One region of the Metapseudomonas phytobenefica genome, then DNA from elsewhere that is predicted to be linked to it. Evidence: predicted binding sites of a transcription regulator. Region 1 holds the regulator's gene; the other holds the start of a gene.
What was found. Region 1 encodes FliA, which starts transcription of late flagellar genes. Its sites were predicted from a motif close to CTAAAGTTTNNNNNNNNNNNGCCGNTAA; they were not measured.
Positions count from the first base shown of each region.

Region 2: the regulator FliA is predicted to act here: its motif matches at 1,832-1,859, upstream of ACFW0B_RS19595 (methyl-accepting chemotaxis protein).

Region 1 is NZ_JBHZGM010000008.1:92,775-96,182, reverse strand. Features, by position in the region: gene ACFW0B_RS09395 (protein phosphatase CheZ) at 1-584, opposite strand, end outside; gene ACFW0B_RS09390 (chemotaxis response regulator CheY) at 605-979, opposite strand; gene fliA (RNA polymerase sigma factor FliA) at 1,063-1,809, opposite strand; gene fleN (flagellar synthesis regulator FleN) at 1,806-2,639, opposite strand; gene flhF (flagellar biosynthesis protein FlhF) at 2,715-3,408, opposite strand, start outside.
Region 2 is NZ_JBHZGM010000027.1:38,172-41,579, forward strand. Features, by position in the region: gene ACFW0B_RS19595 (methyl-accepting chemotaxis protein) at 238-1,803, opposite strand; gene acnA (aconitate hydratase AcnA) at 2,036-3,408, opposite strand, start outside.

The sequences.
Region 1 (3,408 bases):
CTCTCCACTTCGGTGACCAGCTGGATCACGCGCTTGATGACCTGGCCGGTGAGGTCCTGGTAATCCTGGGCCAGCAGGATGTCGTTCAGCTTGCCCGACAGGGCGCTGGTATCGCGCTGGCTGCGGGAGAGGAACTGCTCGATGCGGCGGGCCAGGTCGCGGAACCCGTCCGCGCCGATTTCCCGGCGCATGAAGCGGCCCCACTCCTCGCCCAGCTGCTGGGCTTCGTCACTCAGGCCGCCCAGCAACGGCGCGCTTTCCTCCACCAGGTCCATGGTGCGGTTGGCGGCCCTCTCGGTCATCTGCACCACATAGGACAGGCGATCGGTCGCGTCGGCGATCTGCGACATTTCCTGGGCGTGGGGCAGATGCGGGTCGATCTGGAAGTTGACGATGGCGTTGTGCAGCTCACGGGTGAGCTTGCCGACTTCCTGGTAGAGGCCGCGGTCACGGACGTGATTGAGTTCGTGGATGAGTTGCACGGCGTCGGCGAAGTTGCCTCTCTCGAGGCTGTCCACCAATTCGCGCGCACGGTCTTTCAGGGTCGACTCGAAGTCTCCCAGCAGGTGTTCATTCTGGTCCATGGTGCCCCCGCGGCTGGCATTCAGCCGTTGACCCGCTCGAAGATCTTCTCGATTTTTTCTTTCAGGACCTGGGCGGTGAAAGGCTTGACCACATAGCCGTTCACACCGGCCTGGGCCGCCTCGATGATCTGGTCGCGCTTGGCTTCGGCGGTCACCATCAGGACCGGCAGGTGCTTCAGACGCTCGTCGGCACGCACGGCGCGCAGCAGGTCGATGCCGGTCATGCCGGGCATGTTCCAGTCGGTCACGAGGAAATCGAAATTGCCGCTGTGCAGCATCGGCAGGGCCGTGGTGCCGTCGTCGGCTTCGGCGGTATTGGTGAAACCCAAGTCGCGCAAGAGGTTCTTGATGATGCGTCTCATCGTCGAGAAATCGTCAACGATGAGGATTTTCATGTTCTTGTCCAAGTCGACCTCCGTACAGTCTCAAACGCCCCTCTTGCCGGGTGCGCCGTTCAAATCTGGAATCGGTATGCCGTTCAGCGCGCGCGCCAGTCGCCAAGCCGGGCGCGCAGGCGTGCCGCGCACTGGCTATGCAACTGGCTGACCCGCGATTCGCTGACCCCCAGCACTTCACCGATTTCCTTCAAGTTCAGTTCTTCGTCGTAATACAGCGCCAGCACCAGGCGCTCACGCTCGGGCAGGTTCGCGATGGCATCGGCCAGCGCGGCCTGGAAGCGTTCTTCTTCCAGATCATGGGAAGGTGAGGAATGGGTGACACCGGCGTCCTCGCGCAGACCGTCCTGCTCACCGTCCTGCATCAGGTCATCGAAGCTGAACAGGCGGCTGCCCAAGGTGTCGCTCAGGATGCCGTAGTAGTCTTCGAGACTCAATCCAAGTTCGGCAGCAACTTCCTGATCTTTAGCGTCACGTCCAGTTCTCGCCTCGATGGCGCGGATGGCGTCGCTCACCATGCGCGTATTACGGTGCACCGAACGCGGCGCCCAGTCGCCCTTGCGGACTTCGTCGAGCATGGCCCCGCGGATGCGGATGCCGGCGTAGGTCTCGAAGCTGGCGCCCTTGCTGCCGTCGTATTTCTTCGAGGCTTCGAGCAGGCCGATCATCCCGGACTGCATCAGGTCTTCCACCTGCACGCTGGCCGGCAGGCGCGCCAGCAGGTGATAGGCGATGCGCTTGACCAGGGGGGCATAGCGTTCGATCAACTGGTGTTGCGAATCCCGTGCCTGGGCCTTGCCGTACATACGCAGTCCAGTGGCAGGTGTCATACGGGGCTTTCCGTGGAGGGCTGCTTGACCAGCCGCTCGACGAAGAACTCCAGATGGCCCCGCGGATTGGCCGGCAGCGGCCAGCTGTCGACCTTCTGCGCGATGGCCTTGAAGGCCAGCGAGCACTTCGAACGCGGAAAGGCCTCATAGACCGCGCGCTGCTTCTGCACGGCCTTGCGCACCGACTCGTCGTACGGAATGGCGCCCACGTACTGCAGGGCAACGTCGAGGAAGCGGTCGGTGACCTTGGTCAGCTTGGCGAACAGGTTGCGCCCTTCCTGCGGGCTGTGGGCCATGTTGGCCAGCACGCGGAAGCGGCTCATGCCGTAGTCGCGGTTGAGCAGCTTGATCAGCGCGTAGGCGTCGGTGATGGAGGTCGGTTCGTCGCAGACCACCACAATCACTTCCTGGGCCGCACGGACGAAGCTGACCACCGAATCGCCGATGCCGGCAGCAGTGTCGATCACCAGTACGTCGAGGTTGTCGCTGATTTCGCTGAATGCCTGGATCAGGCCGGCGTGCTGCATGGGCGAAAGCTGCACCATGCTCTGGGTGCCGGAGGCGGCGGGGACGATGCGGATGCCCCCCGGCCCCTGCAACAGCACGTCGCGCAGGTCGCATTCGCCATTGATCACATCAGCCAGTGTGCGCTTGGCGGTGAGGCCGAGCAGGACGTCGACGTTGGCGAGCCCCAGGTCGGCGTCCAACAACATGACGCGGCGGCCGAGGTCGGCCAGTGCCAGCGAAAGGTTCACCGACACGTTGGTCTTGCCGACGCCGCCCTTGCCGCCGGTCACCGCGATCACCTGTACGGGATGCATACTACCCATTTCAAATACCTTGCCTTAGGTCGACTGGGCCATTTGGCTGTCCAGCACCGCCCCTCCGGGCGGCTTACACATTCTTCAACCGGCGCGCCGCGCCGGATTCTGATAAAGCCCGGCGAACAGGTCGGCCATGGCTTCTTCACTCGGATCTTCCGGGGCCTGCAGGCTGACCGCCCGGCTCACCAGCTGGTGGCTGCGGGGAACCTGCAGATCATCCGGGATTCGCGGGCCGTCGGCCAGATAGGCTACCGGGAGATGCTGGCCGATAGCCAGTCCCAGGACCTCGCCCAGGCTGGCCGCCTCGTCCGCCTTGGTGATGATGCAACCGGCCAGGCCGCAACGCTTGTAGCTGTGATAGGCCGCCTTGAGCACCTGGCTCTGGCTGGTGGCCGCCATCACCAGGTAATTCTTCGCGTTTATCGCCCGGCTGGCCAGCGCTTCGAGCTGCATGGCCAGGGCCGGATCGTTGGTGGGCAGACCAGCGGTATCGATCAGCACCACGCGCTTGCGCGCCAGCGGGGCGACGGCCTGGGTCAGGGACTGGCCCGGATCGACCAGGGTCACCGGCACATCGAGGATGCGACCGAGGGTCTTGATCTGCTCCTGGGCGCCAATGCGGAAACTGTCCATGCTCACCAGGGCGACGTTCTGCGCGCCGTACTTGAGCACGTAGCGGGCAGCCAGCTTGGCCAGGGTGGTGGTCTTGCCCATGCCGGCCGGGCCGACCAGGGCGATCACGCCGCCCTCTTCCAACGGCTCGACCTGCGGGGTG
Region 2 (3,408 bases), on a different contig from region 1:
TTCGCTGAGGGGCAGCTTGATAGGGCCCCTGTGCAGAAGAAGGGCGCCTATACAACCGTGTGAAAACCCAAAGAGCGCCAGATCCTGATCATTGACCGATCATTTCTGGCGCCTTCACGCTCATTCAGGGTCTGATTGATCCTGAGACTCCTGAAGATTTCGTGTAACAACGACCTCTTCAGGAGTGAGCGGGAGTTTTCACGCAGTCTGTTTCGGCGCCCTTTCGTATAGGCCGGGTCAACGGTTGAACCTGTCCACCAGGGAATATTGCCCCTGGGCGGTATGGGTCAGCTCCTCGCTGAGCTGTGCCGTGCGCTGGGCCTCGCCAGATGTCTGGTCAGCCAGGTGGGCGATGCTGCTGATGCTCTGGTTGATCTGCTCGGCCACCGCGCTCTGCTCCTCGGTGGCGGCGGCGATCTGGTCGGCCATGTCGGCGATATTGGCGACGGCCTCGCTGATGCCCACCAGTGCCTGGTCGGCCTGGAGCACGCGCTCGACGCCTTCGTCCGCCTGGCGACGACCATGCTCCATGGTGTGCACTGCTTCTTCTGCGGTCTTCTGCAACTGGGCGATCAGTTGATGGATTTGCCCGGTGGATTCGGCCGTGCGCTGGGCGAGCTGACGCACCTCGTCGGCGACCACGGCGAAGCCGCGGCCCATCTCGCCGGCGCGGGCGGCCTCGATGGCGGCGTTGAGTGCCAGCAGGTTGGTCTGGTCGGCGATGCCTTTGATCACATCCACCACGCCGCCGATCTCGTTGCTGTCCTGGGCCAGTCGCGTGACGGTTTCGCCCGCCTCACCCACGGACTGAGAAAGGCGCTGGATGGCTTCGCGGGTTTCGGCGGCGATGTCGCGGCCCTGGCTGGTCAGGCGGTTGGCTTCCTGGGTGGCATCGGCGGTGCGTTGCACGTTGTTGGCCACTTCCTGAGTGGTGGCGGCCATCTGGTTCACCGCGGCGGCGACCTGCTCGGTTTCCACGCGCTGGCGTTCCAGGCCGTTGGAGCTGTTGTGGGCCAGCACATCGGCCTGGCGTGCCTGGTGGGTCAGGTGTTCGGCGGTGTCCTGGAGGCGGGTCAGACAGGTCTTCAGGCGCGCCTCCTGGCTGAGCATGGCCATTTCCAGGCGTGCCTGCACACCACGGCTGTCGGTGTACATCTGCGCGATCAGCGGGTCTGAGGTGGCCTGCTCGGCCAGGCTCAGCAGGCGCTTGATGCCACGGTTCTGCCAGGCCAGGCCGATCAGTCCGAGCGGCACCGAAAGCAGGGCGGCGAGGAGGAAGCCCCAGTGGGAGTTCAGCCAGGCGCCGATGAGGAAACCGATCTGGCTGATGAGAATGAACGGCAGCCAGTCCTGCAGCACCGGCAGCCACTTGTCGCGGCGCGGGATGGCGGGCTTGCCGGCATTGATGCGCTTGTAGAGGGCCTCGGCGCGGCGGATCTGCTCGGCGGTTGGCTTGATCCGCACCGACTCGTAGCCGGTGACCTGGCTGCCTTCGAAGATGGGCGTGACGTAGGCATTCACCCAGTAGTGGTCGCCGTTCTTGCAGCGGTTCTTCACCACGCCCATCCATTGGCGCCCTTGCTTCAGGGTCGACCACATGTGGGCGAACACGGCGGGCGGCACGTCAGGGTGGCGGACCAGATTGTGGGGTGAACGAACCAGCTCGTCGCGGCTGTAGCCGCTGATGTCGATGAAGGCTTCGTTGACGTAGGTGATGACGCCTTTGCTGTTTGTCGTGGAGATCAGGCGTTGCTCGGCCGGGAAGCTACGCTCCCGCTGGGTAACAGGTTGGTTGTTTCTCATGGGTATCCATCCGCAAGGCTTACATCATCTATCGGCATTAGGGCGCCAAGGTTGAGCCTTTTTTCGGTGCGCCAGTGTACTCGGATTTCAGCCTTGTCCGGTCGATAGCCCAGAGTGGAATGGTTCGATTGTCGCCCGTGCGGTTGGCACGGGGGCGATGGGCGACGGCCTGCGACGTCCAAAGTATCGAAACGCTCCGGACGTCGCAGGCACGGTAGGTGCCGGGTGTGCTTCAGCCGGCCAGCAACTGCCGCAGTACGTAGTGGAGAATGCCGCCGGCCTTGAAGTACTCGACCTCGTTAAGGGTGTCGATACGGCACAACAGCTCGGCCTTGTCCTTGGAGCCGTCCTCGCGGGTGATTTCCAGGTGCAGGGTCATCTGTGGACGCAGACTGGCGCCAGCCAGGCCGAGGATGTCCAGGGTTTCCCGGCCGGTCAGCTTGAGACTCTTGCGGTCCTGGCCGTCCTTGAATTGCAGCGGCAGCACGCCCATGCCGACCAGGTTGGAACGGTGGATGCGCTCGAAGCTCTCGGCGATCACCGCCTTGACCCCCAGCAGGTTGGTGCCCTTGGCCGCCCAGTCGCGGGAGGAGCCTGTGCCGTATTCCTTGCCTGCGATCACCACCAGCGGGGTGCCTTCGGCCTGGTAGCGCATGGCGGCGTCGTAGATGGAGAGTTTCTCACCGCTGGGCACATGCAGCGTATTGCCGCCTTCCTCGCCGCCGAGCATCTCGTTGCGGATGCGGATGTTGGCGAAGGTGCCGCGCATCATCACTTCATGGTTGCCCCGCCGCGAGCCATAGGAGTTGAAGTCCGCCGGGGCCACGCCGTGTTCGCGCAGGTAGTGCCCGGCAGGGCTGTCGGCCTTGATGTTGCCGGCAGGGGAGATGTGGTCGGTGGTGACCGAATCGCCCAGCAGGGCCAGGATGCGGGCCTGGCGCACGTCTTCAATCCTGGGCGGTGCGCCGGTGATGTCGGCGAAGAAGGGCGGATGCTGGATATAGGTCGAGTCCGCCTGCCACTCGTAGGTGTCGGACTCCGGCACCTTGATCGCCTGCCATTTTTCGTCGCCGGCGAAGACCTCGGCGTACTCCTTGCGGAACATCGCGGTGTCCACCTTCTGGATGGCCGCTGCGATTTCCTGCTGGCTTGGCCAGACGTCCTTGAGATAGACCGGCTGGCCATCCTTGCCCTGGCCCAGGGGCTGGCTGGCGAGGTCCAGGCGCACGCTGCCAGCCAGGGCATAGGCGACCACCAGGGGCGGGGATGCCAGCCAGTTGGCCTTGACCAGCGGGTGCACCCGGCCTTCGAAATTGCGATTGCCGGAGAGCACCGAGGCCACCGTCAGGTCCGCTTGCTGGATGGCTTTCTCGATGGGCTCGAGCAGGGGACCGGAGTTGCCGATGCAGGTGGTGCAGCCGTAGCCCACCAGGTTGAAACCGAGCTGATCCAGGTAAGGCGTCAGTCCTGCCGCACGGAAGTACTCAGTCACCACCTTGGAGCCGGGCGCCAGGGAGGACTTCACCCAGGGCTTGCGGGTCAGGCCCTTTTCCACCGCCTTCTTCGCCAGCAGGCCGGCGGCCATCATCACACTGGGGTTGGAGG